DNA from 2 places in the Solibacillus sp. FSL K6-1554 genome. Region 2 is predicted to be linked to the other one. Evidence: riboswitches for the same ligand, from Rfam matches in the RefSeq annotation. Region 2 holds a riboswitch; the other holds the start of a gene.
The links. Region 2 has a riboswitch for glycine ahead of gcvT (glycine cleavage system aminomethyltransferase GcvT). Riboswitches for the same ligand answer to the same signal wherever they lie in the genome.

Region 1: it holds a riboswitch for glycine, as region 2 does, so the genes downstream of both, MHB58_RS08175 (amino acid permease) here and gcvT (glycine cleavage system aminomethyltransferase GcvT) in region 2, are expected to answer to the same signal.

The regions. Positions count from the first base shown of each region.
Region 1 is NZ_JBBOSS010000001.1:1,683,816-1,692,820, reverse strand. Features, by position in the region: gene MHB58_RS08190 (GNAT family N-acetyltransferase) at 136-687, opposite strand; gene MHB58_RS08185 (helix-turn-helix domain-containing protein) at 902-2,173, shown strand; gene MHB58_RS08180 (MFS transporter) at 2,185-3,393, shown strand; gene MHB58_RS08175 (amino acid permease) at 3,605-4,942, opposite strand; glycine riboswitch at 5,203-5,281, opposite strand; gene MHB58_RS08170 (dehydrogenase) at 5,604-6,128, opposite strand; gene aspA (aspartate ammonia-lyase) at 6,341-7,756, shown strand; gene MHB58_RS08160 (DNA primase) at 7,810-8,112, opposite strand; gene MHB58_RS08155 (DUF771 domain-containing protein) at 8,129-8,800, opposite strand; gene MHB58_RS08150 (hypothetical protein) at 8,784-9,005, opposite strand, start outside.
Region 2 is NZ_JBBOSS010000001.1:2,490,926-2,499,930, forward strand. Features, by position in the region: gene gcvPB (aminomethyl-transferring glycine dehydrogenase subunit GcvPB) at 1-460, opposite strand, end outside; gene gcvPA (aminomethyl-transferring glycine dehydrogenase subunit GcvPA) at 453-1,799, opposite strand; gene gcvT (glycine cleavage system aminomethyltransferase GcvT) at 1,859-2,962, opposite strand; glycine riboswitch at 3,127-3,235, opposite strand; glycine riboswitch at 3,239-3,331, opposite strand; gene MHB58_RS12400 (shikimate kinase) at 3,458-3,970, opposite strand; gene comGF (competence type IV pilus minor pilin ComGF) at 4,280-4,735, opposite strand; gene MHB58_RS12410 (type II secretion system protein) at 4,732-5,025, opposite strand; gene MHB58_RS20320 (prepilin-type N-terminal cleavage/methylation domain-containing protein) at 4,934-5,485, opposite strand; gene comGC (competence type IV pilus major pilin ComGC) at 5,488-5,802, opposite strand; gene comGB (competence type IV pilus assembly protein ComGB) at 5,818-6,891, opposite strand; gene comGA (competence type IV pilus ATPase ComGA) at 6,872-7,888, opposite strand; gene MHB58_RS12430 (helix-turn-helix transcriptional regulator) at 8,071-8,769, shown strand; gene MHB58_RS12435 (DUF2626 family protein) at 8,887-9,005, shown strand, end outside.

The sequences.
Region 1 (9,005 bases), 810 kb from region 2:
TTATGTATTGGCATTAATGACTTCACATGTAATAGATTCTAATTACTATACTTGATGAGTATGGAAAAAGTTTCATTATTTATAATTTTTCCGACAAAAAACCTCATCAGTTACTTCTGATGAGGCCAAAAACAGTTATTTATATTCTCCTACCCATTCGTCTTTTAACAAACCATACACCGCATGATCGACATAATGATTGTACAGCCACTCTGCCTGACGGATTGTCCCTTCATGCATAAAGCCTAGTCGCTCCGCAATATGACGGCTTTTCGTATTGTTGACGGCTGCATGAATTTCGACTTTCCCAAGCTTATATTCATTGAAGGCGATATCAATGATGCCTTTTACAGCGCGTGTCATAATCCCTTCACCTTGGAATTCTTCATCTAAAAAATAGCCGATCTCACATTTTTTCAGAGACCAGTTAATTGTATTAATCGATACTTTCCCGACAAATTGTCCTTTATAAAAAATCGCTGTATCGAGACCTTCACGCTTTGCAAATTTTGATAAATTCATTGCGGCAAAATCGCGTGTATCTTCGACAGTTTTTGTATTATCTACCCACCCAAGCCATTCGCGTAAATAATCGCGTGAACGGTCAATGAAAGCAAAGATTTCTTCTGCATCATTTTGTGTAATCAATTTTAATTGAATTTCATTATCTACTTCGTAAAAGAACATTACTATCTCTCCAATCTAAGCTCCCATTTAAAACAATAAACCCTTTTTTATTTTCTTATCATATAGAGCTATTTCAGAATATGCAATTAAAATATCTAATCCTTTAATGATTTGTGTAAGTTTACCATTTTCACAGCGTTAATTGTGCTTTTTTTAAAGAAAATTCGCAATATTCCCGGTTTGTATTTTGGTAAACTAACTATGAGGTGTTTTTATGGAAAACAATGAACATGCTTGGGGAAAGCTATTAAAATATTATCGTCAAAAAAAGAAGCGGAAACAAGATGACGTGGCATTCGGCATCTGTACCCCTTCCTATTTAAGCCGAATTGAGAACGGACTTGTTATAGCAGAACATTCGATTTATGCGCAGCTGTTTGAAAACTTAGGCATCGATTTCAACCAGCTCGAACAACAATTGAAAAACCAAACCGCTTTTTTGGAGCAGCTATACGAAAAACTATTATTAAATGCCGAGCTAACATCCGATGAAATTAAACAATTGACCGATATCCAAAACGATGAGCAGCCTTTTGAACAGCAGCTGATGGCAAAGCTTGTATATGCACGTTTCCTGTACTCAATAAAAGAAGATGATGATGCAAGAACAATACTCAATGAAGTCGAGCCGCTCGTCAGCTGGAAAAAAGATCGGATCACGCAGCTATTCGTAGCGATTAGGGCGTTCGGCCATCTTTCTTTTCACGAATTTGAACAGTTATCCCTTAAAGAAGCGGAAAATCAATTTGCGCAATATTTATCGAATGCCCACCCGTTTGAGCTGGCTAACTACCATTATCATATCGCTTTTGCGAATCATCGAAGCTACAAGTTGCACAAAGCGCTTGAACATATTGAACTGGCACAACAATTTTTTATCCACCAGTATAAACCGTTGTTTCAGTTGAAACTTTACTCAATGAAAGGTGTAATTTTTAATGATTTGCACCGATTCCGTGAAGCTATTCAGGAGTTTGAAGCAGGACTTGAATTACTGTCAAATGTCCAGTCCATCCAAACACCGGTGCAATGGAGCTCACTGCATAACAACATAGCCTACTGTTTTGAATGCCAGGTAAATTTCCCGGAAGCGTCCAAACATTATGAACTGGCGAATCAATACGACGAAGACGTGCATTCGGCGATCAACTGGATGCGTACGTGCTTTGTACAAAAGGATTTCGATCAGCTGGAAATACTCTTTAATCGCTATGAAGAAATTCGGTTTACTGTCCCTCATCATATTTATCAGCGGAGGTTATTGCAGTATGCGGTTGATACAGCACATACGATCCGCGGATTGAAATTACTGGAGGATGAAGCTTTTACCCATTTCGATGAACAGCAGTATTATTCGCTAATTCTGTTCTATGCTCCATTATGGGGACAGTTTTATGAGCAGCTCCACGCCTATAAACAGGCAAGTCATTGCTACAGGCAGGCATTGGAAGCGAGTGAAAAAGTTCGTCAACGAATGAGCAGCTAAGGGGTGATGAGATGAAGTTACGTAAAGAATATTTCTATTTATGGTTTGGGTTTGGCGCATCAAAATTGGGCAGCTGGATTTACTTGATCGCTCTCAATTTAACGGTTTGGCATTTGACCGAATCCCCGGCTGCGGTTGCGGGTATCTATATCATTGGCCCGATTGCCCGCATTATGTGCAGTTTTTTTGCAGGCTCGATCGTAGACAGAGCCAATAAAAGAACCATCTTAATTATTTGTGATGTTTTCCGCGCAGGTCTTGTGTGTTTGATGCCGCTGCTTTCGGAAATCTGGCTTATATACAGTTTTATCTTTTTGGCAAATGTCGCCGTCTGTTTTGCCAATCCGAGCAGCACATTTATGATTACAAAACTTGTATTGCCAAATGATCGTCTTCGGTTTAATGCGATCAACAGCATGTTAGGCTCGGGAAGCTTTATGATTGGACCTGCTTTAAGCGGTGCCATTATCGCCATAAGCAGTACTGCTGCGGCAATGTGGGTGAATGGTGTCATGCTGCTGTTCAGTGCGTTCATGATGTTTTTATTGCCGAATGTTGAGCAGAAATCGGCAGGTACCGCTACTGTACTGACACCCGCTGTCATCCGTGAAGATTTTTCAATCGTCTGGACTTTCATTTCGCAACGAAAAGCGGTACTGAAGTTCTTTATTTTATATTCAACAGCTTTAATGATCTGCTATTCGCTTGATTCTCAGGAAATGTCGTTTTTGAAGGATTTTCATCAAGTAACGGATTCAGTTTACGGAATCATTGTAGGTATCACGGGAATCGGTGCCATTGTCGGCGGCTATTTGGCTGCCCGATTCGTCAATAGTCTGTCACTCGTCTCATACATTGGCATCGGGTTTACATGTACGTTACTATCCTATTTCACATTTTATTTCTCGCCTAATTTGACGATTGCGGTCGCTGCTTTCATATTGCTCGGACTGTTTATGGCATTTAGCAATGCGGGCTACGCGACCTTTTACCAGCAGACTATTCCGACCGAATTGATGGGACGGTTCGGCAGTTCGCTTGGCCTGATAGAAAGCGTAATGCAAATTACCTTAACCTTGATCATTGGATATTTGGCGGAAATCTATACAATTCAGCTGACAACTAGCCTCTTTGCCTTTATCGGCGCTGTCATCGCATGTATCGTCTATTTCCACCTGTTATACAATAAATCACTTTTTGTAAAGGAGGAGCTAACATGATTACGTATGAAACAATTTGCTACTGCTGTAAAAAACCATTTTTATTAATAGAAGGAACGGTAAAATACCGGAATTACAAACGGAATATGCAGGGGAAATTTTCCTGTGATTCATGTGACAATAAAATCTTCTCAGAAGCAAGAAGCCAATTTTTGCGGAAAATAAACTAATAGAAAAAACCGGGCTTCCTCGATGGAAACCCGGTTTACTGTTATTTTTTTCGAACCTTATAAAGAACAAACAGCAGTATAAACCATATCGGTGTTAACAGCAGAGATGTTCTCGTTGATTCGGAAATACCCATAATGACTAGTAAAAATAAGAAGAATGCCAATACTAAATAGTTGATGAATGGTGTTAATGGCGCTTTGAAAACTGAAGTTTTATGTAATTCCGGATGACGCTTTTTGTAAATGATATGCGAAATCAGAATAATGCTCCAAACCCAAATAAAACAAATTGCACTAATTGTTGTCACGATACTGAATGCATCGTCCGGCATGAAATAACTAAGCAATGCCCCAATCGAAACGACGACCGCAGAAAATATCAGACCATTTTGCGGCACCGCATTTTTGTTTAATTTACCGTATGCTTTTGGTGCTTGTTTATTATTACTTAAACTGTACAGCATACGGCTCGTTGAGAACATCCCGCTATTCCCTGCAGAAGCAGCTGATGTCAGCACAACAAAGTTAATTAAACCTGCTGCAATCGGAATACCTACCAATGCGAAAACCTGAACGAATGGTGAACTTGCAGCGCTTAATGTATCCCAAGGATTGATGGTTAAAATGACGAATAATGCCCCTACATAAAACAGCAGAATACGTACGGGAATTTTATTGATTGCAGATGGAATATTCTTTTTAGGGTTTGCCGTTTCAGCAGCAGCTACCCCTACTAATTCAACCCCAACGAATGCAAAGACAACCATCTGGAACGCCATTAAGAATCCAAATGCCCCATTCGGGAATAACCCTCCGTGCTCCCATAGGTTCGATACGGCAACTTTGCCTGTATCTGTTTCAAAACCAATGATCAACAATATAATTCCAATTGCAATCAATGCAACAATTGTGATGATTTTAATCAACGCAAACCAAAACTCCAGCTCTCCGAACAGTTTGACCGTTAATAAATTTAAAATAAGTAAAACTACTAAACATGCGATAGCCGGTACCCATTGCGGGATGTCGAACCAGTATTGCGTGTACATACCGACAGCGATTATATCCGCCATTGCCGTCATAACCCAGCAGAACCAGTATGTCCAGCCCGTAATATAGCCTGCCCAATCCCCTAAATATTCAGTGGCGAACTCGGTAAACGATGCATAGCCGCCTTTTGATAAAAGCATTTCGCCAAGTGCACGCATGACGAAAAATAGTGCGATACCAACGATTAAATATGCAAAGATAATAGAAGGTCCTGCAAGTGAGATCGCTTTACCTGACCCTAAAAACAACCCCGTTCCGATTGTTCCTCCAATCGCTATTAACTGAACGTGTCGATTTTTCAGATCGCGCTTTAATTCTTGTTGTTCCAAAACGATTCCTCCAAAGGATAAGTATTTTGTCTGTTTACACAGCGCAAAATAATAAGTACTTCATCGCGGTCCATCAAGTAATTTTTTCTGGAAAATTAAAACAGGGACTGATTATGTGCCAGTCCCTGTGTCTAAGAATAATCGATCTCGCCTCTGCGAAATCGCGTCCAGATTCCAAAAAATCTGTGACATCTATCGAGGGCTTTTCTTTTTCAAACAGTGGATGCTACATACACCAATTTTTAAGGAAAAGCGTCTCTCATTACTCTTCTGTCCTTTTGCCTGAGATTATGAACCCTTCGGCGACGCGGTATACGCGCTCTCTCCAGAAACTGCTCCCGCCAGTAGTTTTATCCACGACGATCAACGCTTGATATGTATGCAATTAGTTGCCTATAGGTCATCTGGCATCTTCCAGTTTCCTATAGCTCGCGTTCAATACTATTATTGTACGATAATCATACTATCAATTTTATGCCCGCCTTACAATGGATAATCGTAGTCAGTTATTATGTAAATAGCAATTTAACCTTATTCCCAACATAATGTTTTCATCTTGCAGAAGATTCATGACTAAAAAAATATTACACCGAAAATTCAATATTTTCAGTGTAATATTTCATATAGAGGAATTGGTAGCCCCTCGTAATTCTGTTTTCGTTTACTGCAGTTTTTCCTGTACTGTTAAATCTTCTTCGTATGTTGTTCGATTGATATCGATCAGCTTACCTTTTGTTGTGTTTGACTTTTTCATTTTGACAACATACGTATTGTCTAAAGCAATGTCTGTGCAGGCGATGTCTTTCTCGCGAATATCTTCAGGATAATTTAAAGTAATAACTAATGTATTCCCGTCTTTTTCGATTTTTTCAAGTTCTCTTCCACAGCCATCTGAATACCCTGTGACAAACAGCACTTCTTCTGTTTCAAAATCGATGGGCGGAATCGATTCAAAACCAAAAATATCGGCCCACGTCGTATAAAGCTTTTCATCCTGCACGATTGAAATACTCGTACCAACTTCAGGGGGAATCGAATCTAATTGAAACAGTAATTCATATTCAACTTGATTTTCTTCCTCAACAGGGTCGGTCGAATTGGATGAGGTTGCTTGCTCTTTCGTATTACATGCTGCAAGTAGAAAGATCAGTCCCATGACAAGCATGCAACTAAAACATTTTTTCAATGTCCATCACCTCGTTTCTTACATAATTAGTCGGATGAAAAATAAAAAAGTTTCGATTTTCCCACATTTTATCTGTTACTATTGGTTAATTTAAACTTACAAGATTATGTTAAATAAACTAATAATTCAGCAAGTAAGCTTTTATCATAAAATGGCGTATAATGTAGTTGTTTATCCAACTATTACACCATTCTCTTGGAGGGTTTGTACAAATGAGTACACGTATTGAAAAAGACTTTTTAGGCACATTAGAAATCCCAAAGGACGTTTATTACGGCGTTCAAACAACTCGTGCATTAGAAAATTTCCCGATTACTAAAATGACAATGCACCCTGAATTAATTCGTGCATTTGCCATCGTAAAGAAAAGTTCGGCACTTGCAAATGCCGCTATCGGTAAATTGGATCCGGTAATTGCCAATGCAATTGCACAAGCATCCGATGACATTATTTCAGGACTATTACATGACCAGTTTGTTGTAGATCCAATTCAGGGCGGAGCAGGCACTTCAATGAACATGAATGCCAATGAAGTAATTGCTAACCGTGCACTGGAAATTTTAGGGGAAGAAAAAGGTACTTATTCAATCATTAGTCCTAACAGCCATGTCAATATGGCGCAGTCAACAAATGATGCATTCCCATCGGCTATCCATATCGCAACAGTTTCTACATTAGATAATCTAATTATTGCAATGGAAATGATGCGTGATAGCTTTATCAAAAAATCAGTAGAATTCGATTCAATCGTTAAAATGGGACGTACGCATTTACAAGATGCTGTACCCGTTCGTTTAGGTCAGGAATTTGGTGCATACGCTGCCGTTGTTTCTCGTGATATTGCTCGCATCAAAAAAGCGCAGCAGACAATGCTGCAAATCAATATTGGCGCAACTGCAATCGGTACAGGCTTAAATGCAGATCCAGAATATATGAAATTAGCTGTGGAAAACATTGCGGTTTACAGTGGCTTCCCGTTTATTAAAGTAGAGAATTTAATCGACGGTACACAAAATACCGATACGTATGCAGAAGTATCATCAATGCTAAAAATCGCTATGATGAATATGTCGAAAATCTGTAATGACTTACGCTTAATGGCATCAGGTCCAAAAGCCGGATTTGCAGAAATTCGCTTACCGGAACGCCAGCCAGGTTCTTCTATTATGCCAGGTAAAGTAAACCCGGTTATGCCGGAAGTAATTAACCAAATTGCTTTCCAAGTGATCGGTAACGACGTGACAATCTCACTTGCATCAGAAGCAGGTCAATTTGAGCTTAACGTAATGGAACCGGTTCTAGTATTTAATCTGCTTCAGTCGATTGAAATTATGACGAACGGTTTCACAGTATTTACAAAATACTGCCTGGACCATATCGAAGCGAATGAAGCACGTCTGCATGATTTTGTTGAGCGTTCAATCGGTGTTATTACTGCACTGGCTCCACATTTAGGGTATGAGCGTTCAAGTCAAATTGCGCGTGAAGCATTGCATAGCGGCAAATCTGTACGCGAACTTTGCTTAATGTACAATTATTTCACACTTGAGCAGCTTGATATTATCTTAAATCCATTCGAATTAACGCAACCCGGTATTGCTGGTGAACGTGCATTTGAAAAACAATAATAATAGCTAAAACGAAAGCTCCTCCGGGATATTTTCCCTGCGGAGCTTTTTCATTAAATATAGAGTACTTCTTTTGCGAGTAAAATCGCTCGCTTGCTGACTTCCAACTTGTCGCCGTCCGCATTCAGCTTCACGACACCATTTGGTTCATCAAAGATGGATTTCAGCTGTGCTTTCGGTTTGACTCCAACCATGATTGGTCCTCTTTCGGCCTCACCTGTTCGGAGCTTTTCCTGCTCTCGTGCGACACCTTGTTCTTCTCCGATTTTCGGAAAGGCTGTAGTTAGTTGCTGTAAATTTCGGGGACGTGTCTGATTATTTAAACTTGAACTCCCTGTGCCAACAGAACGAATCATAAAGATCCCCCTTCATCTATCTTTTCTTACTTTTTCGTATATCAATATCCGCGTATATTTCTACTTCCTGTAGTGCCTGATTAGCAAGCTGATCCGCTTCACCGTTTAGTTTGCGGTCAATATATTGATACTCCGGTCGAATGCCAAGTTTTTGGAGCTTTGCATCGATTTTATCGGCCCATGTTGTGAGAACACTATCGGTTACTGCCCATTCGCCGTTCATTTCATTAATGACGACTTGCGAATCGCCGTAAACCTTTATTTTTTGATGATGGACACCCATTTCCTCTAGCTGTTCAACCGCAAGATTTAATGCCGCATATTCCGCTTCATTGTTTGATGTTAAATACTCCGCCAGCTGGTTCGTCCGCAGGCGATAGTTTTTGCCATTCTGTTTATAATAGACGACAATCCCTAAACCGGCCAGCTTTTCTTCTCTATTAAAACCGCCATCAAAATATACTTCCACTTCGGTAGGTTCTGTTTCAAGTGATTTTAAATATTTTTTCAGCTCTTTTAATGTCCATGTACTGTCATGTTCATCCGTCATCACAATTTTTTTTGTGCGACCCGTATTTTCCATATCCAGTACAAGCGTATAGGCATGCGCTGCAGGAATTGCCTCACTTCGCCATGTAATTTCCTGCTTAGCCTTTGTGATATATCGCCATTCAATCGTCAATTCCAATCGGTTCTCCCCTTCCATTTGTCGTCTGCTTCAAATCTTCTTTATAAAACCAGTTAATACACAATGTACTAACCATTATGCCAACTATAAACGGTGGTGATACAAAAAATAAAAAATACGCGCTGCCGACCGGTGCTTTCATAAAGTATCCGAATACGATTGGCTGCAGAATACAAAAAATAAAGCTTGTTAAGTAAAGTGCCAG
Region 2 (9,005 bases):
ATGCACGGATCATCATTAATGCTGTCCATTCACCATGTGCGCCTGCTGCTGGCTGTAATGTTACTTCATCCATACCTGTAATTTCCTGAAGGGATGTTTGAAGATCATATAATAATTCCATTGCACCTTGTACTGTTGACTCATCCTGTAATGGGTGAACATTGGCAAAACCAGCGTAGCGTGCAACCGTTTCATTGATTTTCGGATTGTATTTCATCGTACATGAACCAAGCGGGTAGAACCCTGAGTCTACACCATGGTTACGGCGTGAAAGTGCTGTATAGTGACGCATAATATCTAATTCTGCAACTTCCGGCAATTCAGCCGCTTCTTGACGTACTAACTCTTTTGGAAGCAGTTCTTCAAGATCAAAATCAGGAACATCCAATGGCTCTAAGTTGTAGCCGACACGACCTGGTTTTGTAATTTCGAAAATGAGTGATTGGTTTTCGTTATGCATTGTAAGCCCCCATTTCTGCAACTAATTGCTCGATTTCTTCTTTTGTACGGATTTCCGTAACAGCAATGAGTGCATGATTTTCTAATTCAGGATAAACACGACCTAAGTCAAAACCGCCGATAATGCCTTTTTCGATTAATGCTTTGTTTAGCTCTGTCACATTATGATTTGTCTTAACGACGATTTCGTTGAAGTGTGCGCCTTGATAAACAACTTCAAAACCAGCTGCTTCAAAGGCATTTTTAGCAAAGCGTGTCTTCACGATATTTTGTTTTGCCATTTCCTGCATACCTTGTTTGCCAAGAGCTGTCATTGCTACTGAAGAAGCAAGTGCAAGTAATGCCTGGTTAGAACAAATATTAGATGTCGCTTTGTCGCGACGGATGTGCTGCTCACGCGCTTGTAATGTTAATACATAACCACGGCGACCCTCTTGGTCTACTGTTTCCCCAACAAGACGGCCAGGTACTTTACGCATTAATTTATTCGTTACCGCGAAATAGCCACAGTGTGGACCACCGAACGCTTCAGCAATTCCGAATACTTGTGCATCCCCAACTGTAATATCGGCACCTAATTTTCCTGGAGGTGTTAATACGCCAAGAGCTAACGGGTTAGCAGATACGATAAACAATCCTTTTGCATCGTGTGTAATGTCTGCAAGCGGCTGTAAGTTTTCAATTTGACCAAAGAAGTTTGGATATTGAACAATAACACCGGCTGTTTGATCATCGATTAAGCCTTTTAATGCTTCGATGTCTGTCACACCGTCTTTTGCAGGAATAGTAACAACTTCAATTGATTGTCCTGTTGCATACATTTTCACAACATCGTGATATTCTGGATGGACAGTTCCTGAAACGAGTAATTTACCGCGACGTGTATGGCCTGCAGCAAGCATACCTGCTTCTGCCAATGCCGTACCGCCATCGTACATAGAAGAGTTTGCAATATCCATACCTGTCAGTTCCGCAATCATCGTTTGGAATTCAAAAATAGCTTGAAGTTCACCTTGAGAAATTTCCGGCTGATAAGGTGTGTAGGCTGTATAAAACTCTGAACGTGAAATAACGTGATCGACAATTACCGGTTTATAGTGATTGTAGACTCCTGCACCTAAAAATGAGACATTACTTGCTGTATCTTTATTTTTTGAAGCAAGTTGTGCCAGTTCTTTCATTAAAGCAGCTTCAGACTTTGCAGGTTTAATATTGTAGCTTCCTTGGAAGCGAACTTTTTCAGGAATATCCTCGAAAAGTTCATCAATTGTCGCAACCCCGATACGGTCTAACATTTCTTGTTTATCTTGTTCCGTCATTGGTAAATAACGATGTTTCATTGTTAACCCTCTTTTCAAAAGTTTTATCCCGCAATTAACGGGTAGATTGAAGTTTCACTTTATTTTGCACGCTTGTAAAATGGTGTTTCTACTACAACTGCTTTTGCTCTATTTTTTCGTACTTCGATTTCTAATTCAGTTCCAACTTCCGTGAATTTTGCGTCAATTAAAGCTAAACCGATATTGCGCTTTGTCATTGGTGACTGAGTTCCTGTAGTTACAAAACCAATCTCTTCACCATCTTTAAATACTTTATAGCCATGACGGGGAATACCTTTATCAATCATTTCGATACCTACAGATTTACGTGTTAGGCCATTTTCTTTTTGGTCAATTAATGCTTGCTGACCGATAAAGAGCGGATCTTTCGCCAATTTCACGGCAAAGCCAATCCCTGCTTCAAGTGGTGAAATTTCTTTTGAAATCTCTTGGCCATATAATGGCAGGCAAGCTTCAAAGCGAAGTGTATCACGAGCGCCTAAACCGGCTGCTACTACACCTTGGTCTTTTCCTGCTTCCAAAATTTTGTTCCACAAGTCAACAATCGCTGCTGGAGCTCCGTAAATTTCAAATCCGTCTTCTCCCGTATAACCTGAGCGCGAGACAAGAACCGAATGTCCGCCTACTTCTACATTGTCCTGGAATTTAAAATATTTGATTGCCGTTAAGTCTGTTGCTGTTAATGTTTGCAGAACTTCCTGTGATAAAGGTCCTTGCAAAGCGATTTGAGCGTAGTCATCTGACAAATTCGCCACTTTGACATCCCCTTCGACATGCTGCTGTAACCATTCGAAGTCCTTTTCAATATTCGCTGCATTGACACATAGTAAATAGCGATTATCTTCCAAACGGTATGTCAGTAAATCGTCCACAACACCGCCATCTTCATAGCAAAGTGCACTATATTGCGCGCCGCCAATTGCAATTTTCGAAATATCATTGGAAAGCATCTTTTGTAAATAAACAAGTGCATCCGGGCCTTCTACAATAATTTCCCCCATATGGGATACATCAAAAAGTCCTGCGCGGTTACGTACCGCATCATGCTCCTCTTTGATCGAAGAAAATTGTACTGGTAACTCCCAGCCGCCAAAATCAACTGTTTTTCCACCATACTTTGCATATTCGTCAAAAAGTGGTGTGCGCTTTAATTCATTTGTCATGTTCATTTCCTCCTTTAATTATGTATGTTCGTTTTGCAATGCAAAGGGGAAAGCAACATTACACCTATCAAAAGTGTAAATCTATCTTTTTATTAGAATCATCAGAATATTAAAAGCCGATTTATCCACAAAAAAAAGACAGACGAATCCCCTTTAGCGAGATTCTCTGTCCTGGCACCTGAAAGTTACACCTGAATTTGATCCTCTATCACAATTTAGGCTTTCCCCTTTGGTGGCTGTTTGTAACAATAGCTATTACAGCACTCTCCAGAGTTGCGTCCAATACGAGTCTTTTTGCCTGAGAGATTCATAGCTTAGCTATTTGCTCCTTCGGCGACGTGACATCACGTTCTCTCCCCGTATCATCATCCGCGTTAGATTATTTACTTCATGTTATTGCTCTTCTTAGCAATATCCTAACATTGAATATAATGCAAACGCAATCTTTTTTTATTTTTATTCAAAATACGAACATTAAGTTTAATTATCGAAAAATCATTCGCCTTTAAGACGTTTTACTTGAAACCCGATATACTCGACAATTTGTCTTAATGTTCTTCCGGCTGTGAGTACTTGTATATGGCCAGCTAGTCGATAACTCCTTCTGCGTTGGTGATACAGATTTTCCAATTCTTGTTCCGATGACGATTGAACAATAGGACGGTTTTTATCATTCCGAATCCGCATATAAATATCTTCAAATTTAGCATCAAGAAAAAATACGAGCCCTGTCTGGCGCATAATTCTCCTGTTTTCTTCATTGACGGCTACCCCACCGCCTGTAGCGATAATGCATGCTTCATCACGAAAATTCTTTAAAAATTCCGTCTCGATTTTTCGGAAGTGTGCTTCGCCGTATTTCTCAAAAATTTCAGGAATTGTCATACCCTGCTGACGTACAATTTCGTGATCCATATCGTAATACGGCATTTTCAAGAAAAAACTTAAACGTCTACCAATCGCACTTTTTCCGCAACCCATAAATCCTACTAAATAAATTTTACGCATGCTGTTCACCTTCTTCTAATTACGGACTACTTTATCAATTACACCTCTACCTATTCTTTCGTTTCCATTTTGCGTTTTAACACAAATATTTTTGTATCAAACAAAACCGCATGATGTGACATTTTTTCGACTTTGCAAAAAGAAGTCGAACTTTAAGGTAAATTTAGTATATTTATCGTAGCACGAACGTAAATAGATTCCAATGAATTATATACTTTTATTTGCGCAAAATATGCATTTGTATAGAAAACAGCAGCACCAGAAACGATGAACAATAAAAATACAGCCAGTAAAAATAATGCACCCTTCTCATTCTGGAGGCAATGGCAATACGAGATCTCTTTCTCGCTTTGTTCCATTTTTCATCACTACCCTCATATTCACTTCATTTTCAACAATCGTCAGTTCCCATTCCTTAACAAAAGGCAGCATAATCTCATTTCCCCCTTTATTCGACCTTTTACGCAAATGCTCTTCTGACTTATCAAAGACAAACAACCGCTCCTCGGGATCATTTAACATTTCCAATTGCAGCATATTAGAATTGAGTACCCTACCAGATGCGGAATTCATATTGTATTGATGAATATCATAAACGAACAATTCCCAGTTCACCTCATCTTTCATCTTCTCAAGCTGTTGAAGATCCCGAACCCATATGAGGATAAGTAGGCTAATTGCGGTAAAAAGCACAAACACGGTTAACTGAAACAAGCTTTCCAGTAGTGTAAACCCCCGCTCACTTAATGTTTGCTTGAAATTCATACACAAAGTTCCTCTTCTTTTTCATTGTTGTCATAACGGACGCATATTCGGTGTCCGTCGTAATTCCATTGAAACTGCATGCCATCAATTTGTTGTGTACCGGCTGATTGACCATACCTTTTATACTTCATCGCTCCTATATAAGCCACTTCCGCTGCATGGGCTTGTATTTTTTGTATCGCAATTTGCTGTTTCATATTAAACGTGAGCGGTATCATTGTCGACGAGAGGAAAAATAAAATGACGACTGCTAATAGTGTTTCTACAAGAGTTAGTCCTTCCTGGTTCATGAAAAACCTCCTTTTCCAAAATTCTGGCTTTCCCGATATTAATAGAATATTGATAGCTTTTATTCTCAAAATGATATGTCAGTCGTCCAAACGCCTGGACATTTCCTCTTGTATTAAATATCAGCCGGTTATTTGGAGTAGTTAAATACATATCTAGTGGCCGCGCTATTCTGTGATCGAAAACAATAGTAGAAGTATTGCGCTCTCTTACTTGAATCCGGTGACAATTAATAATTTCAAAGCTATGATAGGTTCCGGTCTCAATGGATAGTAATTGTGTCATGCGTATTAACATTTCGTTTTGGCTCATCACCTGTTTTTCTGTATAATCCATTAACGGCTTTTGTGAAAAATACAGAATCGCTGAATTGACTACTAAAAAAATAAAGAGAACGATAAGCATTTCCAGTAATGTAAAACCTTTTTCATCTGTTAACAGTGATTTAACTTTATGCATCATCGTTACGTTTCGCTGTTCGCCGGTCCAACGACTTTTCCGTCCACAATTTTAATTTCAGTATTATCCGGACATCTTAAATCTTCTTCCACAATGTAATCCTCTTCAATTAGATCTGTGACCGAAGACGGATATTCATTATGATTCAGTTTATATGCCTCTACCTGTCCTTGAAGCATCAAAATATAAGCATCACACCCTTTTTCATCAATTGATGCAAAGTGCTTTGAAACGTTTGGAATTGTGACTAATATTAAAATGGAGATGATTAATAAAACAACAAGCATTTCTACTAGCGTAAATCCTTTTTCATTCTTCATCTGTTCCACCCTTTCTTATATAAAATCAATGACATCATACATCGGAATTAAAATACTCAAATAGGCAGCAATAACACAAATGGCAATGATCACAAAAAGCAGCGGCTGAATAATTGCCAGTATTCGTTCAATTATCTTCTGTAGCTTTTCATCCAAAAGCTCACAATATAAAATAAGCTCCCGTCCTAATAAGCCGCTCGCCTCACCATGTGCAATAAAGTGCTCAAACTTCGGATAAAAGTAGCCGACGACTTCCACCGTCCGCTCCAATGAATCGCCAATAAGAATACGTTCTTGAAGTGAACCAGCAATATAGGCAATCTGCTTTTGGTGCTGTTGGGATTTTAAATGATCGAATGCCTTTTGGAGCGAGAAGCCAGCTAATAATAAATTGCCTAAATGGCGAGCAAACTGTCTCGTCAGAAAAAGTCGCCAAAAAAGGCCGATTAAAGGGAGCTTAAACAGTAGATGAAGCTGTAAATCGATTCGCTTCTTACGGATATAATAAACAAAAATGGAAAGAACAATGACCAGAACAATTCCAACTGCAATAATGTAGTCTGGCATATGGAGGAAAAACGTCGACCACTGAATGCTTGCGGACGATTCGCTATGGACGCGGGATGTAATAACAGAAGACATATTCGGCAGAAAGTATTTTCGAAAGGCTAAAAACAATATAATTAAAAATGTAAATAAAATGAGCGGATATGACATCACTTTTATTAGTTTCATTTTCGCCTGCTGTTGAAAAACGAGCTGTTTTGCAACAAGACCAATTGCTTCGCTTAGTTTGCCCGTCGCTTCCGCCAACTCAATAGATACTAAATATTGTGTATCAAGAGAAAGTAGCTGAAAAACTTGTGTTACACTACCACCCCCACGCAATATATTCGATATTTCCTCTTGGAGGGGCTCATATTGTTTTACATGATAGGGCAATAGCATTTCGATACTATGGGCAAATGTATAGCCTTCATTTAACAGTGTGGAAATTCGTTGGAGTAATGTAGGGAGCTCTGAGGACTTAATGACAGGTTTTTTAAATAAAGCAGCAGTTGCGGTATTTTTAAGGAGCGGTATATTCATAGTATTCTCCTAGAAGCTTTGCCCTTTGACCTGCCAATGTTTGATCAAACGGTAATGTAAAAGATCTATCTTGGATAATTGATTCAAAGGCAAGCTGTAATTGATCGTCAGTTAAAAATTCAAAAATCGCTTTATAGCCGTTAACCTCCGTTTCGATTAGCCGCTGTGAAACAACCGCTCTAAGCATCTGCCGCATCTCCTCAAGTGAAACCGATAAATCATGAAGCCGGTAAATACAGTTCACCGTATCCTTTGCATGTATCGTTGATATGACGAGGTGTCCGGAGAACGCTGCTTCTATGGCAACCTTTGCCGTTTCCCTGTCCCGAATCTCCCCTAACATAATAACTTCGGGAGAATGCCTTAAAATTGCTTTTAAACCTGCTGAATACGTCATTCCGGCTCGCTCATTCACTTGTATTTGCAATAGCTGCTCTTGTCTGCTTTCCACTGGATCCTCCAATGATATGACGTGACGGGATAAATGCTGTGAACAATATTGGAGCAGTGAATATAATGTTGTCGTTTTGCCGGTTCCGGTCGCACCGCTAATCAAGATTAACCCGCCTTCAAGACTGGCCAATTGATACAGCTGTTCAACACTTTCCTGGAAATGACATAAAGTCTGTAAGGGGACGGTATAATTTTGACGTAATATTCGAACGGCTAAACTTTCTTTAAAGAAGCTGGAAGGTAATGTGGAAATACGGAACGCATACATGGACTGGTCAATAAATTTTTGGAAGGAACCACTCTGAGGCTTTCTCTTTTCACTAATATCAAGCGAAGAAAGAAATTTAAAATAGGAAATCATACGGGTAGCAAGCTCTGTAGGAAGTTCATCTTCCTTTTCAAAACGGCCGTATTTTCTCATTAATAAATCATAGCACCCTTCTCTGGGGAGTAAATGGATGTCGGTCACATTAAGCTGCGCTGCATTAGATAAAAGCTCAAAACATTTTTGTTCAATGATTGATAATGGTTTAATCGAAATCACCCCTTTATTTAAGATGACTCCATTATAAATGGATTGTCTAGTATTTTATATAAAAACAGATAAAATTTCTTTTTAATAGGAATTTTCTTTCTATATCAACAAATTCACTAATAATTCATGTAGAATATTAGTTAAGCTAGCATTTTTAAATTTTAAATTTTTACCGTATTGGGGGTTTATATATGATTCATCCGATTAAAATTTCTAGCACTTTTGCCGATGAAACCCGGTTTTCCATTTATGAATTTATGTTACAGCAAAAGCAATTTTTATCCGTTCAAGATATTGCAGATCAATTTAAAATCCACTCCAATGTAGCACGCCTGCATTTAACGAAACTTGCAGAAATCGGTGCCATAACATCAGAACATTTAAAAACCGGAAAAGGCGGACGACCTGGAAGAGTATATAAAGCAAAGCAAGAAGGAATCAATTTAAGTATTCCTCGACGCGAGCCATCTTCATTAGTTAAATGGTCACTTGAACTTATTCGCGAGCTTGGTGAAGATGCTCTGAGTAAAGCACAGGAAATCAGTTACCGTGACGGAAAACAATCGATGCTTGAACAAATGAATTCACATAAACGAAAATCTCCCTATACATTTGATGAGAAATTGGCCATGTTAACTAAAAGTGCGACATTAATAGGTTATATACCGGAAGTTATTGAAGATAATCAATCCAAATCCATTATATTCTCACTTTTCAACTGTCCCTTCCAGGAACAGTTAATGAACTACGGAGAAATTGTATGCCAACTCCATGAATCCTTTTTGTATGGACAAGTTGATACACTGTTTGAAAGTCATGAAATTACAAAAATAGAAAGTATGGTACATGACTGTGACTTCTGTAAATACAAAATTTCCGTTCACAATTAATGGAAAAATTATTCATTTGTCACAACTCTTCCATATCTCGCAGTTTACATTATCCAGAAACTTGATTTATAATGAATGAGAGACTATTCTATTTTTTTAGAAAAGGAGGGATATTTCATGAGCAATATGTATAAAGTTATGGCATTCTGGACTGCTATTTTTGCCGTTATGTTCTACCTTGGAGGTATGAACGAGGTTTCGCTATTATTCGTAGGTAATACAGGTTTATTTTTATT